3 regions of the Shewanella sp. NKUCC05_KAH genome follow, and region 1 is predicted to be linked to each of the others. Evidence: predicted binding sites of a transcription regulator. Region 1 holds the regulator's gene; each other region holds the start of a gene.

Region 1 (10,414 bases):
TCTAAATGGGTTAACCATTCCTGACGCTCAGAGGCAGTTTGAGTGTCAGCCATCCAAACATACGTGTTATCAAATACTTCCACGCCACCTGTAATGGTTTTTGCCGATGGCACCCACAGGAAAGTGTGTTTAGGGTGTTTATCATTAAAACCTTTGATAATCACTTGCTCACCGTCGATGGTGAAAGTGTCGCTGTGTATCGCCTTAGGTAACACTAATTCGCTTGGCGCATTATCTTTTAAAATCGGCCCCCAGTAGGCGAGTTTGCCTTCCATTGAGGCTTTAATCGCATCGACAGTGGTTTGAGTCGCGACGATTTGTGCATCGGGGAAATTCTTTTTAATCACGGCTAAGCCGAAATAGAAATCAGGATCGCTATGGCTGATATACACCTGAGTCAGCTTTTTACCGCTGGCTTTGATGGTGTCGACCAATGTTTGGGCATCGTTATTTTGAAATTGTGCATCGACTAGCATCATTTCGTGTTCGCCGCTGATAAAGCTCGATGACACGGCAAAGATGCTGTTTTCGCCTGGATTAAAATGGCTCACTTGCAATGGTGCCGCATTGACCGCGCTAAGCCCTGCCAGCAACAAGGTGGCGGCTAGGCCGATTTTAGATGAGGCCTTCAATGTGGCGTTAACTGTGTTACGTATTGCATAGGTTGATGTGTTCATTTGGGGCTCACTTATAGTCACAGGGTGAAAGAGTAAAAGGTTCGATTTAGCATTCATTGATTTGCAGCTGCTGCAAAAAGTGAGTTAAGTATAGGTTGCAAAAATCAATAGATAAATGCGAGTATCTGCCCATATTTGTTGCATTAATCGGACGAATAGCTGTATGCACTCTGGCACTCTTAATTATTAGCTATGTGGATACGCGAGTATGTGAGTGGGCCTTCGAGTGATTGAAAGTGATTGAAAGTGAGTGATTAAATGTGAGTGGAGATAAATCATGGATAGACTCGAAGCGGCAAAGGTGTTTGTGACTATTGTTGAGCGCGGCAGCATGATCAGCGCCGCCAATGCCTTAGATATGTCGCGTTCTATGGTGACCCGTTACTTGAGCGAAATGGAGGAATGGTCTGGTGCTAGGTTATTGCATCGCTCGACGCGCAGCCTCAGCTTAACGCCAGCGGGCGAGCAAGTGCTGGACTATTGCCATCGGCTGCTCGAACTGGCTAACGAAGTGCCGGCGGTCAGTCATGCCGCTGTGGCGATTCCGCGAGGCTTATTGCGTATTAGCTGCTCCCAGTTTTTGGCGCATCAGATTTTAGCGCCCGTGGTACAGCAATATTTAGCCAGTTATCCGCAGGCGAGCGTGAATTTCCACGTGAGCAGCCAAACCGTCGATTTAGTCGCCGAGCGGATTGATCTGGCTATTCGCATTACCAATGAACTCGATCCCAATCTTATCGCTAGGCGCTTAGGGGAGTGTGAGTCTGTGGTATGTGCCGCACCGAGTTATCTTGCCGCGCGCGCCGCCGTGCTGCATCCCGAGGATTTAACTCAGCACAACTGCTTAACCTATTCCTATTTTGGCGATGTGATGTGGCGCTTTTATAAAACCGATGTAGGGGCGAAACAGGCTCAAGCGCTGAACTCCGATCCTAAGGTAAACCAAGGTCAGGCGTTTAATGTGCCTGTGAATGGCAATTTTAGCGCCAATGATTCCATGGTGGTGCTCAATGCTACACTGGCAGGCGAGGGGATTGCTATGCAGCCTGTTTGGGCGGTGAAACCCTATTTAGACTCGGGTCAGTTAGTGCCTTTGTTAACTGAGTTCATGCCTCAGTCCCTCGGTGTGTATGGCGTGTATCAATCCCGCAAACATATGCAGCCTGCACTTAGGGTGATGATGGACATGCTGGTGGCCTATTTTGCCAGCTTGAAAAGCTGAGTCGTTCATAGAAATCATTCAAGAGCCCGCCATAAAACTAGCTCATAAAAAGCATCCAATGAAAAGGAGCGCAGATCCTTCGATCTGAGCTCCTTTTTTTACTTAATCACTTATGTGTTTAAGTGCTAAAGCGACTACTTAATCATGCGCTTGTATTTCAAGCGGTGTGGCTCAACCACATCGGCGCCATAGGTGTTTTTCAACCATGCCGAGTATTCTGTGTAGTTACCTTCGTAGAAGTTCACTTGACCTTCGTCGCGATAATCCAGAATGTGGGTCGCGATACGGTCGAGGAACCAACGGTCATGCGAAATCACCATAGCGCAACCTGGGAATTCCAGAATCGCTTCTTCCAGTGCGCGCAGGGTTTCAACGTCTAAATCGTTAGTGGGTTCGTCGAGGAGTAATACGTTACCGCCCGCTTGCAGCAGTTTGGCTAAATGCACGCGGTTACGTTCACCACCAGATAAAGTACCGATGACTTTTTGCTGATCGCCACCACGGAAATTGAAGCGGCCTACATAGGCACGGCTCGGGATTTCCATGTTGTTGATACGCATGATGTCTTGACCACCGGAGATTTCTTCCCAAATGGTGTTCTTATCATTCATCGAATCGCGGAACTGCTCAACCGAGGCCAGTTGCACTGTATCACCCAGCTCAATGCTGCCGCTGTCTGGCTTTTCAGCGCCGGATAACATGCGGAACAGGGTCGATTTACCCGCGCCGTTGGCACCGATAATGCCGACGATCGCGCCCTTAGGCACAGAGAACGACAGGTTGTCGATCAATACGCGGTCACCGTAAGACTTGGTCAGGTTATTCACTTCAATAACCTTGTCGCCTAAACGTGGTCCGGGCGGAATAAACAGCTCGTTGGTTTCGTTACGTTTTTGGTAATCGTTAGTGTTCAGCTCTTCAAAGCGCGCCATACGGGCTTTGCCCTTAGACTGACGGCCTTTCGCACCTTGGCGTACCCATTCCAATTCTTTGGCAATGGTTTTTTGACGTGCGCTTTCGGTGGCTGATTCTTGCTTCAGACGGGCATCTTTCTGCTCAAGCCATGAAGAATAGTTACCTTCCCACGGAATACCTTCACCGCGGTCGAGTTCTAAAATCCAGCCAGCGGCATTGTCGAGGAAGTATCTGTCGTGGGTAATCGCGACCACAGTACCAGCATATTCCTGCAGGAAGTGCTCAAGCCACGCCACAGATTCAGCATCCAAGTGGTTGGTGGGTTCGTCCAGTAACAGCATTTCTGGTTTTTCAAGCAGCAAGCGACAAATCGCCACGCGGCGACGTTCACCACCGGATAATACTTCGATTTTCTCATCCCAATCTGGCAGACGCAGGGCGTTGGCGGCGCGCTCAAGGACGTACTCTAAGTTATGGGCATCTTGGGCTTGGATAATGGCTTCGAGTTCGCCTTGCTCTTTTGCAAGGGCGTCGAAATCGGCATCCGGCTCGGCGTAGGCGGCATAAACGGCATCGAGGCGAGTCAGGGCATTTTTTGCCTCTGCTACCGCTTCTTCAATCGCTTCACGCACGGTTTGATTCGGATCGAGTTTAGGTTCCTGCGGCAGGTAACCGATTTTCAATCCCGGCATTGGGCGCGCTTCACCTTCAATTTCGGTGTCAATACCCGCCATAATGCGCAGTAGTGTCGACTTACCTGAACCGTTGAGGCCGAGTACGCCAATTTTGGCGCCGGGGAAAAAGCTTAAAGAAATATCTTTAAGGATCTGCTTCTTAGGCGGAACAATTTTACCCACCCGCAGCATGCTGTAAACAAACTGAGCCATTTTTCTCTATCTTAAGTGACTAATGATGCGGCTAATTCTACTCGATTGCGCGCCGAACTCAACTCGACAATGAGCCAAGTTCAAGCACTATCTGCAGGAATTTCATGTTTCAAATACTGGGATTGTGACCGCGTTCCGAGTAGAATACCGCGCAACCCTACCTATAAGAATTGGCAGCTGGAGTAAGCAATGCTGAAAAAAGATATGAATATCGCAGATTATGATCCGGAACTGTTTAACGCAATTCAGAATGAAACTCTGCGTCAAGAAGAGCATATTGAGCTGATTGCTTCTGAAAACTACACCAGTCCACGCGTGATGGAAGCGCAAGGTTCACAGTTAACCAATAAGTACGCTGAAGGCTATCCAGGCAAGCGTTACTACGGTGGTTGTGAGTATGTGGACGTAGTTGAAACCTTAGCGATTGAACGTGCTAAACAACTGTTTGGCGCAACTTACGCTAACGTACAACCTCATTCAGGTTCACAGGCAAACAGCGCGGTTTACATGGCATTGTTAAAACCTGGCGATACCGTACTGGGCATGAACTTAGCTCATGGTGGTCACTTGACCCACGGTTCACCCGTTAACTTCTCTGGCAAACTGTACAACATCATTCCTTACGGTATCGACGAGTCTGGCAAAATTGACTACGAAGAGATGGAACGTATTGCCATAGAACACAAGCCTAAGATGATGATCGGCGGTTTCTCTGCCTATTCAGGTATCGTTGACTGGGCAAAAATGCGTGAAATCGCAGATAAAATAGGTGCTTACCTATTTGTTGATATGGCGCACGTTGCCGGTCTTATTGCTGCGGGCGTTTATCCAAACCCAGTACCACACGCGCACGTTGTGACATCTACGACCCACAAAACCTTAGCGGGTCCTCGTGGTGGCGTGATCTTATCTGCTGCTGACGATGAAGACTTGTACAAAAAGTTGAACTCTGCGGTATTCCCAGGCGGTCAAGGTGGCCCATTGATGCACGTTATCGCAGGTAAAGCGGTGGCGTTCAAAGAAGCCCTAGAGCCAGAATTTAAAGTTTACCAACAGCAAGTGGTTAACAACGCTAAAGCTATGGTTGAAGTGTTCCTTGAGCGCGGTTACAAAATCGTCTCTGGCGGAACCAGCAACCACTTAATGCTAGTTGACCTGATTGGTCGTGACTTAACGGGTAAAGAAGCCGATGCCGCCTTAGGTAGCGCTAACATTACCGTGAACAAAAATTCAGTGCCAAATGATCCACGTTCACCCTTTGTGACCTCAGGTGTGCGTATCGGTACGCCAGCCATTACGCGCCGCGGCTTTAAAGAAGCGGAATCGAAAGAGCTGACTGGCTGGATTTGTGACATCCTTGATGATGCGAACAATCCTGCTGTGATTGAGCGTGTTAAGGGCCAAGTATTGGCACTGTGTGCACGTTTCCCTGTTTACGGTTAATTTGCCTATGCATCTACGTTTAGTAGATGAAGGGCCGAGATTGATCGCCGACTGACTTGATACTTGTCACATCAGGTACTTAGCATCAGGCACTTAACATCAAGTAGTTAACATTAGGTTGTTAAGCTCAGGTAGTTAACCTCAGCCCATAAATAGGATAAAATCCCATGGCCGCATCTCGCGGCCATTTTTATTGGTAAAATCTTAAGTTTAAATCCATTGCGTTTGACTGAGATTTAACAGGTAAACCCATTAACGCTTTACGACCATTCACTGGCAGGAGGCTCAATGCATTGTCCATTTTGTAGCGCGACAGATACTAAAGTCATCGATTCCCGATTAGTGGCAGAAGGCCACCAAGTGCGCCGTCGCCGAGAATGCACCGAATGTCATGAAAGATTTACCACCTTCGAAGGCGCCGAATTAGTCATGCCTAGGGTGATTAAGCGCGATGGTTCACGCCAACCCTTCGATGAAGAAAAACTCCAAGGTGGCATGTTGCGCGCCGTTGAAAAACGCCCCGTATCTATGGATGAAATAGAGCAAGCGCTGAGCAAAATCAAGTCTACTCTGCGCGCCACTGGCGAGCGGGAAGTGCCGTCAGAAATGGTGGGTAACTTAATGATGGAGCAATTGATGAGCCTAGATAAAGTCGCCTACATTCGTTTCGCTTCTGTGTACCGCGCCTTTGAAGACGTGTCTGAATTTGGCGAAGCCATCGCCAAGCTGCAAAAGTAGTCATTGAGTTTTGTCGCCGACAAGGCAGACGTGTACGAGCGATTGGCGTGAAAGCACAAATTTAAAAGACAGGTTTGTAAGACTGGTGAAAGCCGAAACCTTTAACAACAGGGTTGAACATGAGCTTGAACATAAGTTGGTCCGTACTCGATACCCAAATGATGAGCCGCGCGATTCAATTGGCGCGCAAAGGCTTTTACACCACGAGGCCCAATCCCAGTGTGGGCTGCGTTATCGTTAAAGATAATCAAATCATCGGTGAAGGTTATCATCAAAAAGCGGGTGAACCCCACGCCGAAGTGCATGCGCTACGTATGGCTGGCGAACGCGCCCGTGGCGCAACGGCCTATGTCACTTTAGAGCCCTGCAGCCATTATGGGCGCACGCCGCCCTGCGCCTTGGCACTGATCAATATTGGCGTTAAACGTGTAGTAGTGGCGGTGGAAGATCCTAATCCGCAAGTGGGTGGTCGTGGCATTCAAATGTTGCGTGACGCCGGCATTGAAGTGGATGTGGGATTACACCGCGATGAAGCCTATGCCTTGAATTTAGGCTTTATGAAGCGCATGGAATCGGGTTTACCCAGAGTTACGGTAAAATTAGCCGCGAGTCTCGATGGTAAAACCGCGCTGTCTAACGGTGTGTCTAAATGGATAACTGGTCCAGAATCTCGCCGCGACGTGCAGCGATTACGTTTACGTTCTTGTGCACTGGTCACGGGAATTGAAACCATACTGGCGGACGATCCCTCACTCAATGTGCGTTATCAGGAACTTGGCAGCTTAAAAGACCGTCTAACCGAAGCGCAATTACTGCAGCCATTAAGAGTGATACTCGACAGCCGCGCCCGTTTGCCGTTATCGGCCGCCTGCTTGGCTATCGTATCGCCCATACTCTTGGTCTCTACCGTGGCTTATCCCGCAGAGTTTCAAGCACATTTGCCCTCCCATGTGAGTTGCCTCGTGTTACCTGCAATTGCAGGTCGCGTCTCATTGCCTGAACTATTAAGCTATTTAGGCCAAAGCTGTAATCACGTGTTGGTGGAAGCGGGTGCAACCTTAGCAGGCGCTTTTTTAGCGCAGGGGCATGCCGATGAGTTAGTGCTATATCAAGCGATGAAAATCCTCGGTGGGCATGGGCGTAATCTGCTGCAATTGCCCGATTATCAAACCATGGCACACATTCCTGCACTCACGTTGGTCGATGAGCGCAAAATAGGGCCAGATACCCGTTTAATCTTGAGCGTTATGCTTGATACCTCTTTATCTAAATCGAATTGGAGCAAGATAACCGTTTAACCTTGAGTCTTATGCCTTATTACTTCTTTATTTAATTAAGTGAGTTAACCATGTTTACTGGGATTATTGAAGCCGTTGGCACCCTGCGCAAACTGGAGCGTAAAGGCGATGATATTCGTCTTACCGTGGCGAGCGGCAAACTGGATTTAAACGATGTACGTCTAGGCGACAGTATTGCTACCAACGGTGTGTGCTTAACGGTTGTGCAGCAATTAGCCGACGGTTATGTGGCTGATGTCTCTGCCGAAACCGTGAGTCTAACCGGCTTTGCTAATTATAAAGTGGGCACTAAGGTGAATCTTGAAAAGGCCGTTACCCCAACCACACGCTTAGGCGGCCATATGGTCAGCGGTCATGTTGACGGTATTGCAACGGTTGAGCAACGCCTAGTGCGTGGTCAAGCTATCGAGTTTTGGTTAGCCGCCCCCGCAGAGCTTGGGCGTTATATTGCCCATAAAGGTTCCATCACCATTGATGGCGTGAGTCTGACGGTTAACGAAGTGGACGGCAGTCGATTCCGCTTGACCATAGTGCCGCATACCGCAGGTGAAACCACGTTAATCGACCTGCAAGCGGGCGATAAGGTGAATATCGAAGTGGATTTAATCGCCCGTTATCTTGAACGCTTGATGAATTATGATGGCAAAGACAGCAAGAGCGGTGGTGTCACCATGGAAATGTTAGCCCGTGCCGGCTTTGTGCGTTAGTGCACAGGAGCAGATTATTTAACTTAAGCTTATCGGCAGCTTAGGTTATTTAGGTATAGAATTTCATAATAACAGCAAAATCATAAGGTCCTACAATGGCGCTGCACAGTATAGAAGAGATCATCGAAGATATTCGTCAAGGCAAAATGGTTATTTTGATGGATGACGAAGACAGAGAAAACGAAGGTGATTTGATCATGGCGGCCGAAATGGTCACGCCAGAAGCGATTAACTTTATGGCGAAATATGGCCGTGGGCTCATTTGCCAGACCATGACTAAAGCCCGTTGCCAGCAGTTAAATCTACCCTTAATGGTGACGAATAATAACGCCCAGTTCTCGACTAACTTTACGGTTTCTATTGAAGCGGCGGAGGGTGTGACTACTGGTATTTCGGCCCACGATCGCGCTGTAACGGTGAAAGCGGCTGTGGCTAAAGAGGCTAAAGCGTCTGATTTAGTGCAACCAGGGCACATCTTCCCGTTAATGGCACAGGACGGCGGCGTATTAACCCGCGCAGGCCACACTGAAGCTGGTTGTGATTTAGCCCGTCTTGCGGGACTTGAGCCATCGGGCGTTATCGTTGAGATTTTGAACGAAGACGGCACTATGGCACGTCGCCCAGATTTGGAGATTTTCTCCGAGTTGCATGGCATCAAAATCGGCACTATCGCGGCTTTAATCGAGTATCGCAATACCAAAGAAACCACGGTTGTGCGTGAAGCTAAATGCAAATTACCGACCCGTTTTGGTGAGTTCGACATGGTGACCTTCAGAGACACTATCGACAATCAACTGCACTTTGCCTTAGTCAAAGGTGAGGTGAAAGAAGATTGTTTGGTGCGCGTGCATTTGCAAAATACCTTCAACGATTTACTCCACTCAGAGCGCGATCAGCAACGCAGCTGGCCACTCGAAAAGGCGATGGAGCGTATTTCTGCAGAAGGTGGTGTATTGGTTTTACTCGGGAATCAAGAACATCCCTGTGAAATCCTCTCTAAGGTGAAAGCCTTTGAAGCTGAAGATCAAGGCCAAGCGCCTGCATCTGCAAAATGGCAGGGGACGTCGCGTCGTGTGGGTGTGGGTTCGCAAATTCTCGCCAGCCTTGGTGTGACTAAGATGCGCCTGCTCAGCTCGCCTAAACGCTACCACTCACTTTCAGGCTTTGGCCTTGAAGTGACTGAGTATGTGGCGGACTGAAACCCAAAGTTACACTGAAGTAAAATTAACAATTTCTGATAATTTGCATAGGGCTCTGGGCAATTGGCTGTGATATCATGTCGCCACTTTTCGCCCCGAGCTGGGTGCTTTAGCTAAATTAGGTAAGATAATGAACGTAGTTCAAGGTAATATCGAAGCGAAAAATGCCAAAGTTGCGATTGTAATTTCGCGTTTCAACAGCTTTTTAGTTGAGAGCTTGCTTGAAGGTGCACTTGACACGCTGAAACGTTTTGGCCAAGTCAGCGACGACAATATCACTGTTGTCCGTGTACCAGGTGCGGTTGAGTTGCCGCTAGCTGCGCGTCGCGTAGCTGCCAGTGGTAAATTCGACGGTATTATCGCATTAGGTGCGGTGATCCGTGGTGGTACTCCTCATTTTGATTTTGTTGCAGGCGAATGTAATAAAGGTCTAGCTCAAGTTGCTTTAGAATTTGATCTGCCTGTTGCTTTCGGTGTTTTGACCACTGATACCATTGAACAAGCGATTGAACGTTCAGGTACCAAAGCGGGTAACAAAGGCGGCGAAGCTGCTCTAAGCCTGCTTGAAATGGTCAATGTTCTGCAAGAACTTGAACAACAGTTGTTATAGTAGGAAAAATAATGAAGCCTTCTGAGCGCCGCAAGGCCCGCCGTTTAGCCGTTCAAGCCATCTATTCATGGCAACTAAGCGGGAATAATATTGCCGATGTCGAGCATGAGTTTTTAACTGAACAAAGTCTCGACGGTGTTGATGTAGCTTATTTTCGTGAGCTATTTTCAGGCGTTGCAACGAAGAAAACCCAATTGGATGAGCTGATCATCCCGCATCTGGAACGCCCGATTGATGAAGTGTCTCCAGTAGAGAAAGCCATAGTTCGTTTAGCGACCTATGAGCTGACTTTCCGTAAAGATGTGCCATACAAGGTCGCGATTAACGAAGCGATTGAGTTGGCAAAAGCTTTCGGTGCGGACGAGAGTCATAAGTTTGTGAACGGACTGCTCGACAAACTGGTTGCACGCAAGTAATAAAGACAAACGGTATCTTAGGATACCGTTTTTCATTGCTAACAAAGGTGGCCGATGTAAGTCGTGCCAAACTGTACAGTGAAAGAATTCCAATTAATTGAATGTTATTTTAGCAACCGCGGCCCCACTCGCCGTGATGTGAAGCTTGGCATCGGTGACGATTGCGCTTTAGTGCAACCCGCAGAAAACAAGTCGATCGCTATCTCCTGTGACACCTTAGTTGAAAATGTCCATTTCTTCCCCGACATGCCTCCCGCTGCCTTAGGTTACAAAGCTTTAGCGGTAAATTTATCTGATCTGGC
Region 2 (10,414 bases), on a different contig from region 1:
AAACCAATCAAACTCCCCCTGACAAGTCTGTTAAAAGCGATAAACCTAGCACAGATGACAAAGTAAATAGTCATATTTGGGGTAACAGTTAATCTTCGCCCTCTGCAGCCATAAAACGTGAACAGTCCTCACTTGAGGGCTGTATTGTCATCAGCAATATCGCGCTTTTTGCCAAATAAGCCAAAAATTAGCTTCAGTTTTCCAATTAATGGCCGATAGCGATTTGAGTATCAACACAGTTTGCATCTAATGGAGTATGGAATGAGCATTAATGGAATAAACAGTGCCACAATCGGCTCAACTTTCACTCCGGTATCGGGCGCATATATCGCAGCAACTCCTGCCACAACAAAAACGGCGACTAATGAATCGACAGCAGATGCGCAGGATACTCAAGACACAGTCTCCATTTCTTCAGCCGGCCGCGCCGCATTGTCCGCAGATGTAGGTGCCCCTTTAAGAGACAATGCTGCAGCCAAAAAAGATGGAACAGAAAATGATGCGTCAGAAGAGCCCATGACGTTAATCGACCAACAAATCCAGAAAATAAAAGAGCAGATCAAAGCACTACAAAAAATGCTGGCCAAACTTAAAGGAGATGACTCTGAGGTTGCAGAGCAACAACGTAAGCTAATCCAAGAACAAATAATGCAGCTAAGTAGTCAAATAGCAACCTTGACTGATAAGAAGATGCGCGACGCGCAAAAGTCAGCTTAGACAAGATAACTGACCAATAGTCTTTGTAATACAGCCCGTAATGGATGATAACCTAGATAGGAAAGCTAAACATTAAACGCCAAACATTGAGCCCATCGCCACGACGATAACTGAATCCGATGCGATCAACACTCAATAATTCACCGCCTAACGGCTTAGAAAACGCGAGGGAAAAACCGGCCTCATAACTGCCTGAAACTATGGTATCTTGCTCTATCTCGCTAATAAATCTAAGTTCATTGAAATACCAATAGCCTACAGCAAAGATCCTTGGTTGCACCTGCAGATCCCACCATTGCCAGCGTGGTGCTAACCCTAAATCAACACCTGTTTGTAGTACTGCAAATTGATCCGAAAACTTACCATAGTGCTCGCTGTACCCTGCAAAGCGTAATCTCGATACCCACACAGCATCCTGCCCTGCTAAGGTAAAGTCATACAAGCTACTGATCCCTGAGGCGATAATAGCAACGTTATCGTTTTTATCGAAGTTAGTGCCAAAACCGATATCTAAATACCCTTCCATTCGAGTATTTTCGTTCGCCTGCCAATGATGCTCAAAACCTGGGGTAACTGTCATAGTACCTATCGACGACGGTAACTCGCCTTCAGTGATATCTTTGGCTAAATAATCAAAAAAGCCAAAGGAGATAGGTAAACGTAACCAAGTTTGGCTACCACTATCTTTCTTCAAATCAAAAGTTAACGGAATACTAACGACGGTCGCATTTTGGTTTGCAGCGCGGTAAACGCCAGTGCCAAGATAACTACCAAAGGCGTAAACGGAATTTGGATTAGTGCTAGTTTCTATCGGATTACTACCATTAGCATTATTAGGTGCATGATTGATAGAAAAGTCGGAATAATCCGCTTGAGATGCAGATACGAATGTATTTGTAGCAGAGACACTATCGGCAAAGGTGGTAGGAATAACGCTCAGTAATGCCAAGCACATTAGCGACAAGCTTAATAGCAACCGACTGAAAAAATGGCTCAATTGACTTAAACCTTCCTCATTTTTAACTCAATCGGTTGACTCATCATGATGACAAAATTACTTATTTTCATCCATAAAATGATATTCAGACATCATGTGTCCAAGCTCAGTGGATTTAGTTTTTAAGTACGCTTCGTTATAACGATTTTTACCAACTTGCAGTGGTACGCGCTCAACCACTTCGATGCCAAACTCCTTCATCGCTTTCACTTTACGCGGATTATTGGTCATCAAACGCACATGCTTCACCCCTATCTGTTCCAGCATAGGCTTGATCATGTCGTATTTACGCATATCCGCTTCGAAACCGAGTTGCTCGTTGGCTTCAACCGTGTTGGCGCCTTTATCTTGCAGCTCATAGGCGCGAATTTTATTCAGCAAACCAATGCCACGGCCTTCTTGGCGTAAATAGAGGATAAAGCCACTGCCCGTTTCCGCAATATTTTGCATGGCAGCTTGTAACTGAAAACCACAGTCACAACGCAAGCTAAATAAAGCATCGCCGGTTAAACACTCGGAATGAATACGGCCCAACACAGGTTCATCCGCACTGAGAGTACCGAATGTGAGCGCAACATGCTCTTTACCTGATTCGGTATCTTCAAAACCATGCATGGCAAACACGCCCCAAGGAGTGGGTAACTTTGACGTCGCGACATATTTTATCGACATACTTAACCTTAACGACAACTCTCATTCCATGAGACGAATAAGATCCCTAGAAACAAAACGAGGATTAGGCACTTAGCCAACTAAGCGCACTATTCTAAAGTGTTTTCGAACAATCCAGAAATACTTTAGTGTTTTAATCAACTAAACCAAACATGAATGTCTTTTCGATGGGCAGCACGAAGGAATGGATTAAAACGAAGCAGTGCATAAATACAAGGAGCACAAACACGCGATCGACACTCGATCCCGTGCCAGTGACATCCTATCCCACATTAAAATTTTGCGGGAGCGTATCCAGTAACTTCCGTTAGCCCCATTTCACGGCCGATAGCCGTCATAGGGTGGATTACCACAAGCCCTTTGACAGACTTTTTCAGTTTGCCCATGTCCGCTTGTTCCGCTTTTGTCAAAGCACGATGGAAAGGCAAACCTTTGATATCTGACCCTTGCTTATTCAATAAGCGGGTTTGTTGCCCTTTCACACTGCCGATTTGCTTAGTGACCGCAGCGATTTCGCGTTTGAACTGGGCAATAATGACGTCATCGCCTCTTTGTTCAGCCGCAGCAAGTTTACGACGAAATTTATCTAATTTATCGTTAAGCTGCTGCAGTTCTTGCTTTAAATTCATTCTGTTACCTTAAATTACCTAAGTTAGCCACAGTAAAATCTTAGCCTGATTATGCTAGCGTCTGTGTCAAGGCCTGAGATTATAGCAGCAAGTTACAGATCCTCGTTACCGCTTTTATAACAAACGAATGATCTGATTGCTGCTACCGCGAAAGACAAGACTCGGATCGGCAAGACTTTGTTCAAATTTTCCGTCCACCAGCACATCAATATAGGCCAACACGGCGCGCTGTTCATCACTCAACTCATCGAGCACATAACCTGTCCACAGCCAAATATCCTTCCCCTTACACTCAGCCTTGACTCGTTTGACGAGCGTCAAAATGGCACTGAGATTGACAGGCAATAAAGGATCTCCGCCCGAAAGCGATAAACCACGGCGCACAATCCGCTGATCATTGAGATCGGCAATAATCCTATCTTCCATCGTCCTATCAAACACATGCCCAGAACGGGGATCCCACGTGCTTTGGTTGTAACAACCGCGGCACTGGTGCTCACAGCCAGAGACAAACAAGGTCGCACGGGTACCTGGGCCATTGACCACATCGATAGGGAAATACTGATGGTAATTCATTGATGGTCACTCACAGTGCATTTCATCTTTTAACATTGGTATTTACCCCATGGCACCATTGATGCCACGTGATGCCACGGAATAAGTCTAACAGGCAGAATAAGGTAATAGTGTTACAAGTGTTTGATCCTGCGTTTTACTTCTTCTTGCTTGCCATAATTAAAGGGCCGCGCATCAGGACTGCCTAAGTAACCGCACACACGGCGCGTCACTGAAACCCGACTAGGCTCATGATTGCCACACTTAGGGCAAGTGAACCCTTTACTGGTACAACTAAATTCGCCGGTAAAGCCACAGTCATAGCATTCATCAATTGGTGTGTTAGTGCCATAGTAAGGCACGCGGCTGTAGCTATAATCCCAGACGTTTTCCAGCGCTTCGAGGTTATGCTGCATATTGGGATATTCGCCGTAACAAATAAAACCACCGTTCGCGATAGCGGGATATGGCTGTTCAAAATCAATTTTATCGTAAGGATTTACGCTTTTTTCCACATCAAGGTGGAAACTATTAGTGTAATAGCCCTTGTCCGTCACCCCTGTGACTAGGCCAAATTGCTTCGCATCCAGTTTACAAAAACGGCTGCAGAGACTCTCACTTGGCGTGCTATACAGACTAAAGCCATAACCTGTTTCGGCCTTCCACGCATCGGTAGCCGCTTTAAGATAAGCTACAATAGCAACGGCTTTTTCCCTTAATTGTGCATCATCAAAGACATGGGTTTGGGGACCATAGAGTGCATTCATAGTTTCATGCAAGCCAATGTAACCGAGTGAAATTGATGCGCGGCCATTTTTAAAGATTTGCGCCACATCATCATCAGCCCGTAAACGTACACCACAGGCGCCTTCCATATAGAGGATAGGTGCCACGCGGGCTTTAACACCGTTCAGTCGCTCAATACGGGTATCCAGTGCTTTACGGGCTATTACTAATCTGTCATCTAAAATGCGATAAAATTCAGCCTCATCGCCATTGGCTTCTAAGGCAATCCGCGGCAGGTTTAAACTGACCACTCCCAAATTATTACGCCCTTCATGCACAAGCTCGCCATTTTCTTCATAGGTGCCTAAAAAGCTACGGCAGCCCATTGGGGTTTTAAATGAACCGGTAACTTTCTCGACTTGCTCGTAATTGAGGATGTCGGGATACATACGCATTGTCGCGCATTTGAGCGCCATCTGTTTTACATCGTAATTGCAATCGCCCGCTTTATGATTAATACCATCACGAATCGCAAACACTAGCTTAGGGAATACTGCAGTCTTGCGATTTTTACCCAATCCCGCCATCCGCACTTTGAGCATTGATTGCTGAATTAAGCGTGATTCCCATGACGTGCCTAAACCAAACCCGAAGGTCACGAACGGTGTTTGGCCATTGGCAGTGTGTAAGGTATTGACCTCATATTCCAAAGACTGGAATGCATCGTGACATTCTTTTTCAGTTTGCGCCGTGGCAAAGGCTTTGGCGTCGGTGATCTTCCAATTCAGTGCAATTTGGTAATGCTTGTCGTAGCTCTTAGCGACAAATGGCGCTAACACTTCATCGATACGGTTGATAGTAGTGCCGCCATAGATATGGCTCGCCACTTGGGCAATGATCTGCGCGGTCACCGCTGTCGCTGTTGAAATAGACTTAGGGGTTTCAATTTCGGCATTACCCATTTTAAAGCCGTGGGTCAACATGCCAGCTAAATCAATCAACATGCAGTTAAACATCGGGAAAAACGGCGAGTAATCTAGGTCGTGGTAATGGATCTCGCCCGCTTCATGGGCAGCGACCACATCCTTTGGCAAAATATGACTCTTGGCGTAATGTTTCGCGACTATGCCCGCGAGTAAATCCCGCTGAGTAGGAATGACTTTTGAATCTTTATTAGCATTTTCATTGAGTAAAGCCGCATTGCTTTGCTCAACTAAACCACGGATTTCGAGGTTGAGTTTACTGGTCGCTTCACGGCACACATCTCTGTCGTGACGGTATTCGATATACACCCGCGCCAGGGACTTGTACGGCCCTTCCATCAGTAAATTCTCAACCGCATCTTGTAGATGGTGGATATCGACTTCTGCTAATGGCGCGACGCTCTGACTGATACACGCTGCCACTGTCGCTGCATAGTCGCCATCCTCTATTCCAACTGAGTTTGCAGCGGCATTCACTGCATCCCGTATCCTTGTTTCATCAAAAGGTGTGCGGCAACCATCACGCTTAATTACGACTGGCATTGTTCAGTTCCTCTCCATCTCGCCTAAAAATTAACACTACATCTAGTGATTTTAAAAGCACAAAACACAATATGTAGAGCATTAGGCTACAATGACGGTAAGGAGTCCATGATCCAGATCATAGTTTTTAGGATGAAATAAAAGAACAAACAAGAACTGCAGCTAGGCCCAATTATCTGAAAATTGCGCCTTGACCTGCTGATTAAACCCAGCTAGTTGAATGCGTGACAATTTGTGTTTATCACGCACTATGGATGTGAATTAACGTTTAGCAAGCGCAAGATAACTACTGAGTTGGCCCGATGCAGATTGATGTGCCCCCATAGATGAAGCGAGTTGCATCATAGATTTTAGCCCCTGCCACTGCTGCTTTTGAGCATCCGTAAGCGGAGGTTCAGAATTCAAATAATCCGTCAATTGGCTAAGGACTTTCGTGGCCTTCTGGGCTAGCACCGGCGACTGAGCATCATCCATATTGGTTAAGACGTTCTTAGCATCTACTAAGGTATTGATAAGAGGATTATTGGGTGATTTTTTAGCTAATGATTTTATTTCATCATCTAAAAAATCTTGCAACGATTGTTTAGTCGGCGTTGTTGTGCTCGGCACTGTAATACCGTTTTTCGATAAACGCTCGAGTTGCACATCCGATAAAATGCCATCCTTTTGTAAGCGCGACACCAATGCAGGAATATCGGCGACGCCAAATTGACCATCGGCAAAAAAATCCTTCGCCATCGATTGAATTTTCTGTGCGCGTTGCGCCCGTGGCGACAGCGCTATCTCATCGGTTTTACCTTTATCGGGTTTGGTAGCATCCGTCTGCGTTTTATTCGTTTCTGTCGTAGTATCGGTTTTAGCCGTGCTCGTCTTTTGGCTATTGGCACCATAGGCATCGGCGATACTGGCACTGCTGCGATTAAGATTAAAGGCATTTAAAATAGAATTCATCGTCAAAAATTCGGCGTCTAAGACTCAATGACGGTTTTAAAGCAAAAACTAAGCCAATCAAGTATTAATCAGTGCAACCCCTGAGTTAATAGCATCACTATGCATAAACCAACTTATATCTAGGACTGAATATCTTCGATCAAGGCAAGACATTGCCGCCTTAGTAAATCGAGTGCCTCAGCGTCCATCTGCACTTTATCAAGCAAGGTTTGCTTCAAGGCAAGAGCTTCGTGCCTGATACCCTCTCCTTGACTTGTCAGAGTGATCAGTTTTTTCCGCTCATCTTCAACGCAGGCTAATCGCGTAATCAACCCCTTCAACTCTAACCGCTTGACTATTGGCGTTAGGGTTCCCATATCGAGTTTAGTCGCCATTGATAGCTGGGTTTGGCTGCAGCCGTTTTGACGCCACAGGGTTTGCATCACTAAATATTGAGGGAAAGTTAACTCGTATGCCTCGAGTAGAGGCCGATAAGCACGCACTAATGCATTGCTCGCAGAATATAACGCGAAACAAACATTATCGGATAAACAGAGTGGATCGCTAGAAGCTTGGCTATGAGTCTGTTTTGTAGCGTCTAGCTCAGGTTGAGGTAAGCAATTCTGCACGTTTAAGCGCCTGTCATTTAAACATAACGCTATCTTATCCGATCTGTCCCACCCCATCTAGTTTGCGCGCAAACTATTTGCATTCAATCTTAAAGCCACGTAGAGTTAACATCATTAGTTTGCGCACAAACAAAAGGTGAGTTTTTATGAAGAGTATGACAGAAACCCGTGAAATCCATCTAGCTAGTCGCCCAGAAGGCATGCCTACGGCACAGAACTTTACTTTAGTAAATAAAGCGTTAGCACCGCTCGCTGATGGACAAGTGCTGATTAAAAATCTATGGATGTCGGTTGACCCTTACATGCGCGGGCGCATGGTTGATCGCAAGAGTTATGTTCCGCCCTTCGCCTTAAATCAAGTCTTAGAAGGCGGTGCGATTGGTGAAGTTATCGCGTCAAAAAACACCGAGTTCCCGGTTGGTACTAAAGTCAGCAGCATGCTAGGTTGGCGTGAACACGCAGTCACAGATACCGCAGGACTGACAGCTTTACCACTAACTACGCTTGATAATTCACATTTCCTCGGCGTACTCGGAATGCCAGGCATGACAGCTTGGACAGGACTGACTCGCATTACAGATTTAAAAGCGGGTGAGACACTGTTCGTTTCCGCAGCCTCTGGCGCAGTAGGTAGCGTAGCCTGCCAAATTGGTAAACTAATAGGTGCTCGTGTAATAGCCTCTGTCGGTTCAGATGAAAAAGCTGAATTATTAAAAAGTTATGGTGTTGATGCGGTCATCAATTACAAGACTTGTGGCAATCTTACCCAAGCGTTGACAAAAGCAGCTCCAGAAGGGGTTGACGTGTATTTTGAGAACGTCGGTGGTGAGCATTTAGCCGCAGCGCTGAGCAATATGAAAGATCATGGACGTATCGCTGTTTGTGGTATGATTTCACAATATAACAACACAACTCCAACACCTGGCCCTGACAACTTAGCCCTAATTGTAATGCGAAAACTCAAGTTAGAAGGCTTTATCGTATCCGAACATTGGGCGCATTATCCTGAGTTCACCGCAAAAATGACTCAATGGTTAGCGGAAGGCAAAGTAAAAGCAGAACAAACAATTTATCAAGGGCTTGAACAAGCACCTGATGCTTTTATCGGTCTATTTGAAGGTAAGAATCGCGGTAAAATGTTGGTCAAACTAGCCTAAGTCACCAACAAAGCGGTATAAACATCTCAATATGAGATAGCAAATAGTCGGTATCGCAAAAGTGATACCGACTTTTGTTTATCTTGCAATCAAACGCTATCTATATGAAAGCTTTTGACTCTACATTTTGCATCATCAGCCTTTCCAGAGCGCAGCTTCAATCAAGTGGGCGACTTTCTCCACCGCAGCTTCGCCGGCGGCAATCGCCTCATCAGCACGGTGAAACTCCATAGTGCCGATATTTCCCACCTCTGGCACAATACAAATATCTGGTGGATCGCCCATCAACCGCGCCCGTTTATGCCTTTGCTCTAAAATACCCATAGATTGCGACATCACAGCAATCATCCCCGGATTCGATTTAGTGCCGAGTGAAAACTTATCGGTTAGGTTGCTGACATAATCTCGGCCACGGGCGAATAAATCCATAAAGCCCGTTTCTTGTCGCGCTGGCATATCCATTTCAGCTTGGACAGTCCTTTGGCTGGTCATATTCACGGGTAACACTTGGATACGCCCAGAATGATAGCCATATAAATCCACTGCAATCACCACATCAACGCCCATGGCGCGGCTGACCGAAACAGGAACAGGATTCACCACAGCACCATCAACTAACCAGCGTTCTCCTTGTCTGACAGGAGCTAAAATCCCCGGCATGGAGCAAGAGGCCCGTACCGCTTGCCGTAAATCCCCTTCAGTAAACCAAATTTCCTGACCAGAGTATAAGTCAGTCGCGACGGCTGCAAAGGGACGATTGAGATTCTCAATATTCACATCTCCTATACGTGCATGCAGCACATCGAACACCTTGTCTCCGCCGATAAGCCCGCCCTTACGCCATCGAATATCCATCAAGCCAAGCACGTCCCAACTAGAAAAACCGCGCACCCATTTTTCTAACTCGGGTAAATGATCATGGGCGTAAGCGGCCCCCACTAAAGCCCCTACCGAACATCCAGCCACTTTATCGGGCTTAATACCCATGGCAGCTAAACCATTCAATACACCTATATGTGCCCAACCTTTCGCCGCCCCACTACCCAAGGCAATACCTACCAAAGGGGTTGTTCCGTTAGCCATAAATCATTTCTCCTGTAACTCAATGCAGTACACGATAACGTAAAATCCTGCCATATCCACTGTCAATCGGTAAAAACGACACAATTAAGAGGTTGTAATACCAATGTAAATAAATACAATCAACAGAGCATAAATGGCACACTTTCTACATCAATCCGTGCATGAAGCAGAGATAATCACCGATGTGGATAGCTGAGCAAGGGCGATTAAGGCTATAATCTGCCCTTACTAAGATTTAGGGGATATACCTTTGCAATTTACCGATTTTTCTCTGGACCAGCGTCTGCTTCAAAGCATAAAACATATGGGGATCACAGAACCCACCGCCATCCAGGAACAAGCACTGCCTATCGCATTGGCAGGTAAAGATTTAATGGCGTCATCAAAAACGGGCTCAGGTAAAACCTTAGCGTTTTTGTTACCCGCATTGCAAAGAGTCATTTCTACCCGCTCACTGTCGAAACGTGATCCTAGAGTCTTGATTTTATTACCGACTCGCGAACTAGCACATCAGGTTTATAGTCAGCTTCGCCTCCTTGTCGCCAACACCCAATACAAGGCCATCAGCGTACTGGGCGGTGAAAACTTTAATGACCAAGCCAAAGCCTTAGCGAAAGAACCGCATTTTATTGTCGCGACTCCAGGCCGTATCGCCGATCATTTAGAACAGAAGCATCTTTTTCTCAATGGCTTAGAGTTATTAGTCCTCGATGAAGCCGACCGCATGTTAGATTTAGGCTTTGCCCCGCAGTTAAAAGCCATCAACGATGCAGCCGATCATAAACGCCGTCAA
Region 3 (10,414 bases), on a different contig from region 1:
GTTACCTTCTATATACCTTTAACGACTGCAAAGCAAAATTTGCTCATAAAGCCAGCGCAGTGCGGGATCTTTCATGCTTTGACTATGCCAAACTAGGCTGTAAGCCACTTTACCATATTCTATGGGTAAAGATTTAATCGTTAAGCCTTGAGCTTGGCTGGCGATGGATGCCCAGCGGCGCGAGCAGGTAAAGAGCAGCTCACTGTGATGGCACATTAACGCCGCACTGCCAAAGTCTGGGACCGAAATGGGGACGGCCCGTTTTTTAGATTGCTGGGCGAGCAAAATATCAAAAAAAGGCGTGCTCAAATCTGTGTCTGTAATGCCAATATGGCTAAAACTCAGGTAATCATCGAAGCTGATATGCGGCTGTTTAGCCAAGGGATGGGATGAATTCATCAGGCAGATCATTTCATCGCTAAACAAGGTTTCCCACACCAGATCGTCTTGAAGAGGATTAGGTTGACTCAGATCGTGGGGTAACAGCACAAAATCTAATGTACCTTTAAGCAATCCATCAAAACCAATATTGTCTTTGCTGTAAATATCGAGGCGGATATTAGGAGCCAAGCTCAGAATATGGGCGCTTAGCTTGGCGGCCAGCAGTTCAAAGGTGCTTTCGCGCATCGCAAGCGAGAAACGCCCCTCAAAATGTGCAGGGTTAAACGCATCCTGACTCATGATCTGATTCATATCATTGATCATCTGCTGCACACTTGGCCCTAATCGTCTTGCCAATGGGGTTGCTACCAGTGAGTTGCCGTTACGATAGAACAGTTCATCGTTCAAGCTGTCCCTGAGCTGGCTTAAGGTTTTACTGACGGATGAGGGACTTAAACATAAACGTTCGGCGCTGGCGGTTACACTCAGGGTATCGAGCATCACATGCAAAGTGATCAAATGCTTCATACTAATCCGCGAAAGCTTGGCCAAATCCATCGGTGACATCCTATTGATTTATCGTGTATACGCATCCAGAAATACGTTCTTTTAATTATGATAAACAATAACATACAACTAACCCATCATCTTATTCAGTAATGCGCGTCAGCTCACAGGCTTTCTCACCGCGAGTGTTCTTGAAGGCATCTGGTCTCAACGTCATCTTGCTTAACGCCATTGTCGATAAATTAAAGCTAACAAAAAAGCGAATGCATTTGAGCATTCGCTTTTGAGATGGCTAACTGATGATCAACATTCAATAAGCATAACGTTGATTTTCAGGCAGCAAAGCCTAGACGCTAAGCGTCGCAAGCTAATGAGTGACTCAATACAGCTAAGCCTAGCTATGTTTGTTTGCAAACTCATTCATAAACTTGACCAAGGCAACTACGCCATCGAGTGGCATTGCATTATAGAGGCTAGCACGCATACCCCCTACGATACGATGGCCCTTTAAGGCAACGAGTCCAGCAATTTGCGCTTGCTTTAGGAACTCACTATCGAGCGCTTCGTTGACTAATTGGAAAGTCACGTTCATTTGTGAGCGGTTCGCTGCAACAACCCCATTACGGTAGAAAGCATTACCATCAATGCATTGATATAACATCTGCGCTTTTTGTTGATTAATTTTTGCAATACTCGCAATGCCGCCAATGGACTTAAGCCAAGCAAAGACTTCAGCGGCGAGATACCAAGCAAAGGTTGGCGGTGTGTTGAACATAGAGTCATGCTCAACGGCTAAACGATAGTCCATGATGGACGACTGCGGTAAACTCGGCAGTTTTAACATGTCATCGCGCACTATCACTATCGACAGACCCGATGGACCTATGTTCTTTTGTGCGCCAGCGTAAATCAAACCGTAGCGGCTGACGTCGATTTCACGTGACATAATGGTTGACGATAAATCGGCAACAATTGGCCAAGGTGAGTCTAATTCATCAAAAATTTCGATACCATCTACTGTCTCATTAGGGCAGTAGTGAACATAGCGATAATCGGCATCGATTTTATGTAAATCAGGCAAGACAACCGCATTGAGTCCATTGTGTTTTTCAACAATATTCAAGCTATCAATCTGCTCTTCACCCACGAGCTTTTGTGCTTCGGCTAATGCGGCAGATGACCATTGACCACTGACTAAATACAGAGCTCTGCCATGATTACCTAAAAAATTATTCACAACAGCGGAGAACTGTCCACGACCACCGCCGTGCATAAATAGCACATGGTAATTTGTGGGGATCTGCATCAGTTCACGTAAATCAGACTCGGCTTGTTGTGTAAGCGCGATGAACTCTTTACTTCGGTGGCTGATTTCCATCACGGAAACGCCTTGGCCATTCCAATCAAGTAATTCCTGTTGTGCTTTTTTCATTACCGCTGCGGGTAACATTGCAGGTCCAGCACAGAAATTATAAATCGCGCTCACTGACACTCTCCTTAATCCCAACCATGATGTATGTATTGATAAATACGAAACCATTCTAAAACGAACAATGCTATCAACATCAATGCCATTAAAAAAACGAGCGTCCAATTGGACGCTCGTTAATATGACACTTAATTACTCTTCGTCTTGCTCATCATCAGCAAGTTCGTCTTCATCTTCGTCCAACTCTTCTTCATCATCCAGCGCTTCTTCAAGCGCCTCGTCGGCTAATTCACCTTCGATAATGACAGGAACAATCGGTAAACCGTTTTCATCCAGCTCGACTTCATCTTCTTCAGTTTGGATTTCGTCGATACGTTGTAGGCCGACCACTTTCTCGTCGCCCGCAGTACGGATAATCGTTACACCTTGCGTGTTACGGCCAATGATAGACACGCCGCTCGCAGGTGTACGCACTAAGGTACCTTTATCACTGATGAGCATCAGTTCGTCGTTAAGACCGACTTGAACAGCCCCAACAACAGCGCCGTTACGTTCGCTCACCTTGATTGAAACCACACCTTTAGTCGCACGGCTCTTCGCTGGATATTCAGACAGTTGCGTCCGTTTACCGTAGCCGTTTTCAGTCACAGTCAGAATCGCGCCATCGCCTTTGGGTACGATAAGCGACACGACTTTCTGACCTTCTTCTAAACGGATACCACGAACGCCTGTTGCAGTACGGCCCATAGGACGTAAGGACAAGACTTCTTCGCCGGTTTCAGGATCGGTTTTCACTTCGCCTGTTTCAGAATCACGTACTTTCTCACCAAAGCGAACCACTTTACCTTCGTTCGAGAACAACATGATTTCGTCATCACCGTTAGTGATATCGACACCGATCAGTTGGTCACCGTCTTTGAGGTTAACGGCGATAATACCGTTTGCACGTGGATTGCTATAAGCAGTTAGTGCGGTTTTCTTCACAGTACCGTGTGAGGTCGCCATGATGATGTACTTGTCAGCCGCGTATTCACGTACTGGCAGAATCGCAGTAATGCGCTCGCCATCGGATAACGGCAACAAGTTAACAATTGGACGACCACGGGCCGTACGGCTCGCTAATGGCAATTGATACACTTTGAGCCAGTACATCTTACCAAAGTCAGAGAAGCACAAAATGGTGTCATGGGTATTGGCAACTAACAGTTTCTCGACGAAATCTTCGTCTTTCACTTTCGTCGCGGCTTTACCTTTACCACCACGGCGCTGAGCTTGGTAATCGGTCAACGGTTGATACTTGGCATAACCTAAGTGCGACAGTGTTACCACAACGTCTTCTTCGTTGATCAAGTCTTCAAGACTCATATCGACTTCGTTGGCATTGATCACTGTACGGCGCGCATCACCATATTCTTCAAGGATTTGAACTAATTCTTCCTTGATCACTTCCATCAAACGCTCAGGACTGCGCAGAATAAACAGCAGACCCGCGATAAATTCGAGCAGTTCTTCGTATTCGGCGATGATCTTATCGTGCTCAAGACCGGTCAAACGGTGTAAACGCAGTTCCAGAATGGCCTGAGCTTGTTGCTCAGTCAGGAAATATTGACCGTCACGAATACCGTATTGTGGCTCTAACCACTCTGGACGCGCGGCGTCATCGCCCGCTTTTTCCAGCATGCCTTGAACGTGGCCTAATTCCCAACCTTGCTCAACCAATTTCACTTTGGCATCTGCAGGCGTGGGTGAGGCTTTGATCAGTGCAATAATCGGGTCAATGTTAGCCAGTGCAACCGCCAGCGCTTCCAAAATATGGGCACGCTCACGGGCTTTACGCAGTTCAAATACGGTACGACGCGTCACCACTTCACGGCGATGCAGAATAAAGCATTCGAGCATTTCTTTAAGATTAAACAGTTTAGGCTGACCATTGGTCAGGGCCACCATGTTAATCCCGAAAGAACACTGCATTTGCGTTTGAGCATAAAGGTTATTGAGTACAACCTCGCCCACTTCACCGCGCTTAATTTCGATAACGATACGCATACCGTCTTTATCAGACTCGTCGCGTAGACCGCTGATGCCTTCAAGCTTTTTATCTTTAACCAGCTCGGCAATCTTCTCGATTAAACGGGCTTTATTCACCTGATACGGGATTTCAGTGACGATAATGCGCTCACGGCCATTATCTTCGGTTTCCACATCTGCCAGAGCACGCATGATCGCGCGGCCACGGCCAGTTTTATAGGCATCAATAATGCCTTTGCGGCCATTGATAATCGCTGCTGTGGGGAAATCCGGACCAGGAATGTATTCCATCAACTGTTCAATCGACAGTGAGGGTTCTTCAATCAGTGCCAAACAGCCTTTCACCACTTCTGTTAAGTTGTGGGGTGGGATGTTGGTTGCCATACCCACTGCAATACCCGATGAACCGTTAATTAACAGGTTAGGTACGCGTGTAGGTAATACAGCTGGGATCTGTTCTGTGCCGTCGTAGTTAGGGACGAAATCCACTGTCTCTTTTTCAAGATCGGCCAGTAATTGGTGCGCTAACTTATCCATACGGATTTCGGTATAACGCATTGCCGCCGCTGAGTCACCGTCGACCGAACCGAAGTTACCTTGGCCGTCTACTAAGGTGTAACGCAGTGAGAATGGCTGGGCCATACGGACGATAGTGTCATAAACAGCAGAATCACCATGGGGGTGATATTTACCGATGACGTCACCAACCACACGGGCAGATTTTTTGTAAGGCTTGTTCCAATCGTTCTTCAATTCACTCATGGCAAACAGAACGCGACGATGAACCGGCTTTAAGCCGTCGCGCACGTCTGGTAATGCACGTCCCACGATAACGCTCATGGCGTAATCAAGGTACGAATTCTTTAGTTCGTCTTCGATATTAATTGGCGAAATAGATGATGCCAGATCAGTCATAAACTGCTCGTTCCCCTGAAAAATAGCCGACAACGTATAATCCGTATCATTGCCTAGCCCAAAAACGTGATTTGGCATTCTAACACAGTTATTTAATGTCGCCAGACCTATCATTATCGAATTGAGAGTCTGGTGGCTTAATAGATGAAAACACTGTCAATTTGGTCGTTTGAGCTATAAACAAGCGTTGAAATACACGGCTTACGATGAGGAAAAATCGTCAACGGGATGAAGTAAAAGGTCGATACGGAGCACAACAATTAACATAAAAGCAGATAACTGCTGAAAATTCACTCAACCACAAGGGCTTAGCTCAGTCGAGCACTTTGTTTATCAAACATAGTCGTTATAATAGCCGCACAATACAGCTTCTTCAGGTAATAGCATGCATCAGAATACCAATGTAGACCCACAGGAAATCGCAAAGTTTGAACGTATGGCCGAAACTTGGTGGGATCTCAACGGCGAATTTAAGCCGCTGCATCTATTAAACCCGCTGCGCTTAAACTATATCGATCAAACCGCTGGCGGTATTTTCGGCAAGAAAGTGCTCGATGTCGGCTGTGGTGGCGGCATATTGTCTGAAAGCATGGCCCGCATCGGCGCCGAGGTTGATGGCTTAGATATGGGTGATGAGCCCTTAGAAGTCGCCCGCCTACATGCCCTCGAAACGGGCGTGAGCATTAATTATGTAAAAAATACTGCCGAGGCCCATAGCCAAGATCATCAAGCCTATTACGATGTGGTGACCTGCATGGAAATGCTCGAACATGTACCCGATCCACAATCTGTGATCAAGGCTTGCTGTGACATGGTTAAACCCGGTGGTCATGTGTTTTTCTCCACCATCAACCGCAACATTAAATCCTACGTGCACACCATTTTAGGCGCGGAATATTTGCTAAAAATGCTACCAGTTGGCACCCACGAGCATAAAAAATTCATTAAGCCTTCAGAGCTGATTGAGCTAGTAGATAATACCGATCTTATCTGTACCGATGCCTTAGGGGTAAGCTACAACCCATTGACGGGCATTTTTAAGTACACGCCTAAGGTTGATGTGAATTACATGATAGCGACGCGTAAGGTTGATTAATATGAGTCTGGCACAGATCAAAGGCGTACTGTTCGATCTCGACGGCACCTTAGCCGATACCGCGCCGGATCTAGTGCAGGCCCTCAATTTAAGTCTTCAAGACGTCGGCATCGCCGCGCAGCCGTTAGCGGCCATGCGCTACGCCGCATCCCACGGCAGTTTTGCCTTAGTCGATGCCGCGATCCCTGATGCGGCAGAAGATCTTCGGTCTCAAGTTCAGCAAGGGCTACTCGCCCACTATCAGCGTATAAATGGCGATCATTGTGCGCTATTTACAGGCATAGTGGCATTACTCGACTGGCTCGAGTTAACTCAGTTGCCGTTTGGGGTGATCACCAACAAGCCTGCGCGCTTTACCCGTCCCTTATTGCGAAAACTGAATTTACACTTGCGTATGCCCGTTATCATCAGCGGCGATTCTACAAAACACCCAAAACCCCACACCGCACCAATGCTGTTAGGCGCACAACAACTAAACTGTGCTCCAGAGCACATTTTGTATCTTGGGGATGCCGAGCGAGATCTGCTCGCGGCCGAGGCTGCTGGCATGTTAGGCGGCGTGGCCCTATGGGGTTATCTGGGCGTGAACGACAAGCCGTTGCAATGGCCTGCGCACGCGCATTTTGCGAGCCCAACTGAGCTACATCAAGCACTAATCGAAGCATTGGCTTAACAACATCAACCAAAAACAGCGCCTACAATGCTCACGAATAAGGCATCCAATACGTAACCTCACTGACGGACATCAGTGTGTCAGCATACTATTTATGACCCACGGAAAAAGTCAGACGGATAAAAGATCGGCACTCGTGAGCGATCGCGATCTAAAGAAAAGATCGCCTAAAAATCCCCCATGAGTGTGACACGCTAACCTGAAATTGAGCTTCAAGGTTAGTCGTTACTAACGCAAAATTTTATCCTCACGTTATCCACAAGATGTCCCCTGAATTCAGACTTGCAAATAGGGGCAAACCTCACTATCTTGTATCCCATATAATTTAAAACACCATATCTTGTGTATAGGTAACAATCAGACACACTAGAAGCTCGCCGCTTAATTGACTCGTTTTTAACCAGTCAGCTGTATTTAAGGGACGATTATTGATTGTTTTACAAGGATACGTACGGTGATTTTGCTCACCTAAATACATATAAGAACCAAGGCCTATCTCCAAATGAATAGCACTATGACAGTCACAAAACGCTGTGGCGATCGTGAGAATATCGATCTCGAAAAAATACACCGCGTAATTACTTGGGCAGCCAAGGGATTAAAAAACGTTTCTGTTTCGGAAGTTGAACTTCGCTCGCACCTACAGTTTTTCGATGGCATCCCAACCGAAGCTATCCATGAAACCATTATCAAGGCTGCGGCGGATTTAATTTCGCCAGAATCACCGGACTATCAGTTCCTTGCTGCCCGTTTAGCGGTGTTTCATTTGCGTAAGAAGGCCTTCGGTCAGTTTGAGCCGCCCGCATTGTATGCTCACGTGACTAAGTTGGTTGAGCTAGGTAAATACGATCAACACATTTTAAGAGATTACACTCGCGAAGAACTGGATGTGATGGATACCTATATCGACCATTGGCGCGATATGGACTTCTCTTACGCAGCGGTAAAACAGCTTGAAGGCAAATATTTAGTTCAAAACCGTGTGACCCACGAAATCTACGAGAGCGCCCAGTTCCTTTACATTTTGGTTGCGGCTTGCTTGTTTGCCCGTTATCCAAAAGAGACGCGCCTGAAATACGTTAAAGATTTCTATGACGCGGTATCAACTTTTAAACTGTCGCTGCCAACGCCAATTATGGCCGGTGTGCGCACCCCAACGCGTCAGTTTAGCTCTTGCGTACTGATCGAATGTGGTGATAGCTTAGATTCCATCAACGCGACCGCTTCGTCTATCGTGAAATACGTCAGCCAACGTGCGGGTATCGGTATTAACGCCGGTCGTATTCGCGCCTTAGGTAGCCCAATCCGTGGTGGTGAAGCCTTCCACACAGGTTGTTTACCTTTCTATAAGTATTTCCAAACCGCAGTGAAGTCGTGTTCTCAAGGCGGCGTGCGTGGCGGTGCTGCGACCCTGTTCTACCCTATTTGGCACTTAGAAGTCGAATCTCTGCTGGTATTGAAAAATAACCGCGGCGTCGAAGACAACCGTATCCGTCATTTAGACTACGGTGTGCAGTTGAACAAAGTCATGTATCAACGTCTGATCAAAGGCGAAAACATCAGTTTATTTAGCCCATCTGACGTGCCTGGCTTGTACGATGCTTTCTTTGAAGATCAAAACGAATTCGAACGTTTATATGTGCAATATGAGCAAGACAGCAGCATTCGTAAGAAAACCATAAAAGCCGTTGAGCTGTTTTCACTGATGATGCAAGAGCGTGCCTCAACGGGCCGTATCTACATTCAGAACGTGGATCACTGCAACACTCACAGCCCGTTCGATTCAAAGGTCGCGCCGATCAGACAGTCTAACCTGTGTCTTGAAATCGCCCTGCCGACTAAACCATTGAACAACATCGATGATCCAGAAGGTGAAATCGCGCTTTGTACGCTGTCAGCACTTAACTTAGGTTCTATCAAAGCGTTATCAGATATTGAGCCATTAGCCGACCTCGCCGTACGCGCACTGGATAATCTATTGGACTATCAAGATTACCCTATCAAAGCCGCGCAAATCGCCTCGATGAATCGCCGTACCTTAGGCATAGGCGTGATCAACTTCGCTAACTATTTAGCGAAAAACGGCATGAAGTATTCCGATGGTAGTGCGAACGCTTTAACCCACAGAACCTTCGAAGCGATTCAGTACTATTTACTGAAAGCCTCAATGAACTTAGCCAAAGAGCAAGGTGCGTGTCCGTTATTCCACGAGACCACTTACTCTCAAGGTATTTTGCCAATTGATACCTACAAACGTGATTTGGATAAAATTTGTGCCGAACCATTGCACTTAGACTGGGAATCACTGCGTAGCGATATCAAGCAATATGGCCTGCGTAACTCGACGCTGTCGGCATTAATGCCATCAGAAACCTCGTCGCAAATCTCCAATGCGACCAATGGTATTGAGCCACCACGTGGCCTTATCAGCGTGAAATCGAGCAAAGACGGTCAGCTAAAACAAGTGGTACCTGATTTCGATACACTGAAAGATAGCTATGAATTGCTGTGGAAAATGCCAAGCAACGACGGTTACTTACAGTTAGTGGGTATTATGCAGAAATTCGTTGACCAAGCGATTTCGGCTAACACTAACTACGATCCTTCACGTTTTGAAGGCCGTAAAGTACCCATGCAAACCCTGCTGAAAGATTTGCTCAATGCTTACAAGTTAGGTGTTAAAACGCTTTACTACCATAACACTCGCGATGGTGCGTCGGATTCACACGATGACATCACCAATTTAGAGAAAGAAGATGACGGTTGCGCCGGCGGCGCATGTAAAATCTAGTCTTTAACTTTAACGTTAACGGTTTTATAGGGATCCCTATTTAGTGGATCCCTATCCATTGGAAAAATAGCACCATGGCCTACTCTACCTTCTGTCAAACACCTAACGATGCCACCCGTGAACCTATGTTTTTAGGTCAATCGGTCAACGTGGCTCGTTACGATCAACAAAAATATGAAGTGTTCGAAAAACTGATAGAAAAGCAGTTATCTTTCTTTTGGCGCCCGGAAGAAGTAGACGTCAGTCGCGATAAGATTGACTACGGTGCATTGCCTGATCATGAAAAACACATCTTTATTTCGAATCTGAAATACCAAACCCTACTCGACTCGATTCAAGGCCGCTCGCCCAATGTGGCCTTTTTGCCGCTGGTGTCACTGCCTGAATTAGAAACCTGGATTGAGACTTGGTCTTTCTCTGAGACGATTCACTCGCGCTCATACACCCACATCATTCGCAATATTGTTAACGATCCTTCAGTGATCTTCGACGATATCGTCGTGAACAAAGAAATCTTAAGCCGTGCGACCGATATCGCCGCTTATTACGATCATTTGATCCAACTGACTCAGATATTCCATTTACTCGGTGCAG

The links. The regulator NrdR, encoded in region 1, represses ribonucleotide reductase genes. The targets are predictions, from matches to a motif close to AAACACNANATNTNGTGTTT.
Region 2: the regulator NrdR is predicted to act here: its motif matches at 5,854-5,873, upstream of nrdD (anaerobic ribonucleoside-triphosphate reductase).
Region 3: the regulator NrdR is predicted to act here: its motif matches at 7,358-7,377, upstream of nrdA (class 1a ribonucleoside-diphosphate reductase subunit alpha).

What each region holds. Positions count from the first base shown of each region.
Region 1 is NZ_JAHKQZ010000010.1:119,944-130,357, reverse strand. Features, by position in the region: gene KO533_RS11020 (MBL fold metallo-hydrolase) at 1-677, opposite strand, end outside; gene KO533_RS11015 (LysR family transcriptional regulator) at 955-1,899, shown strand; gene ettA (energy-dependent translational throttle protein EttA) at 2,034-3,701, opposite strand; gene glyA (serine hydroxymethyltransferase) at 3,891-5,144, shown strand; gene nrdR (transcriptional regulator NrdR) at 5,433-5,882, shown strand; gene ribD (bifunctional diaminohydroxyphosphoribosylaminopyrimidine deaminase/5-amino-6-(5-phosphoribosylamino)uracil reductase RibD) at 6,002-7,180, shown strand; gene KO533_RS10990 (riboflavin synthase) at 7,231-7,887, shown strand; gene ribBA (bifunctional 3,4-dihydroxy-2-butanone-4-phosphate synthase/GTP cyclohydrolase II) at 7,983-9,086, shown strand; gene ribE (6,7-dimethyl-8-ribityllumazine synthase) at 9,217-9,696, shown strand; gene nusB (transcription antitermination factor NusB) at 9,708-10,112, shown strand; gene thiL (thiamine-phosphate kinase) at 10,191-10,414, shown strand, end outside.
Region 2 is NZ_JAHKQZ010000002.1:305,315-315,728, forward strand. Features, by position in the region: gene KO533_RS03240 (VF530 family protein) at 1-92, shown strand, start outside; gene KO533_RS03245 (FlxA-like family protein) at 262-717, shown strand; gene KO533_RS03250 (hypothetical protein) at 770-1,714, opposite strand; gene ribA (GTP cyclohydrolase II) at 1,772-2,386, opposite strand; gene KO533_RS03260 (YibL family ribosome-associated protein) at 2,659-3,015, opposite strand; gene nrdG (anaerobic ribonucleoside-triphosphate reductase-activating protein) at 3,130-3,591, opposite strand; gene nrdD (anaerobic ribonucleoside-triphosphate reductase) at 3,705-5,822, opposite strand; gene KO533_RS03275 (hypothetical protein) at 6,084-6,773, opposite strand; gene KO533_RS03280 (MarR family transcriptional regulator) at 6,893-7,381, opposite strand; gene KO533_RS03285 (NADP-dependent oxidoreductase) at 7,528-8,538, shown strand; gene rssA (patatin-like phospholipase RssA) at 8,674-9,621, opposite strand; gene KO533_RS03295 (DEAD/DEAH box helicase) at 9,872-10,414, shown strand, end outside.
Region 3 is NZ_JAHKQZ010000001.1:166,129-176,542, forward strand. Features, by position in the region: gene KO533_RS00770 (YjjW family glycine radical enzyme activase) at 1-22, shown strand, start outside; gene KO533_RS00775 (LysR family transcriptional regulator) at 19-939, opposite strand; gene serC (3-phosphoserine/phosphohydroxythreonine transaminase) at 1,283-2,374, opposite strand; gene gyrA (DNA gyrase subunit A) at 2,510-5,260, opposite strand; gene ubiG (bifunctional 2-polyprenyl-6-hydroxyphenol methylase/3-demethylubiquinol 3-O-methyltransferase UbiG) at 5,646-6,356, shown strand; gene KO533_RS00795 (HAD-IA family hydrolase) at 6,358-7,029, shown strand; gene nrdA (class 1a ribonucleoside-diphosphate reductase subunit alpha) at 7,532-9,820, shown strand; gene nrdB (class Ia ribonucleoside-diphosphate reductase subunit beta) at 9,895-10,414, shown strand, end outside.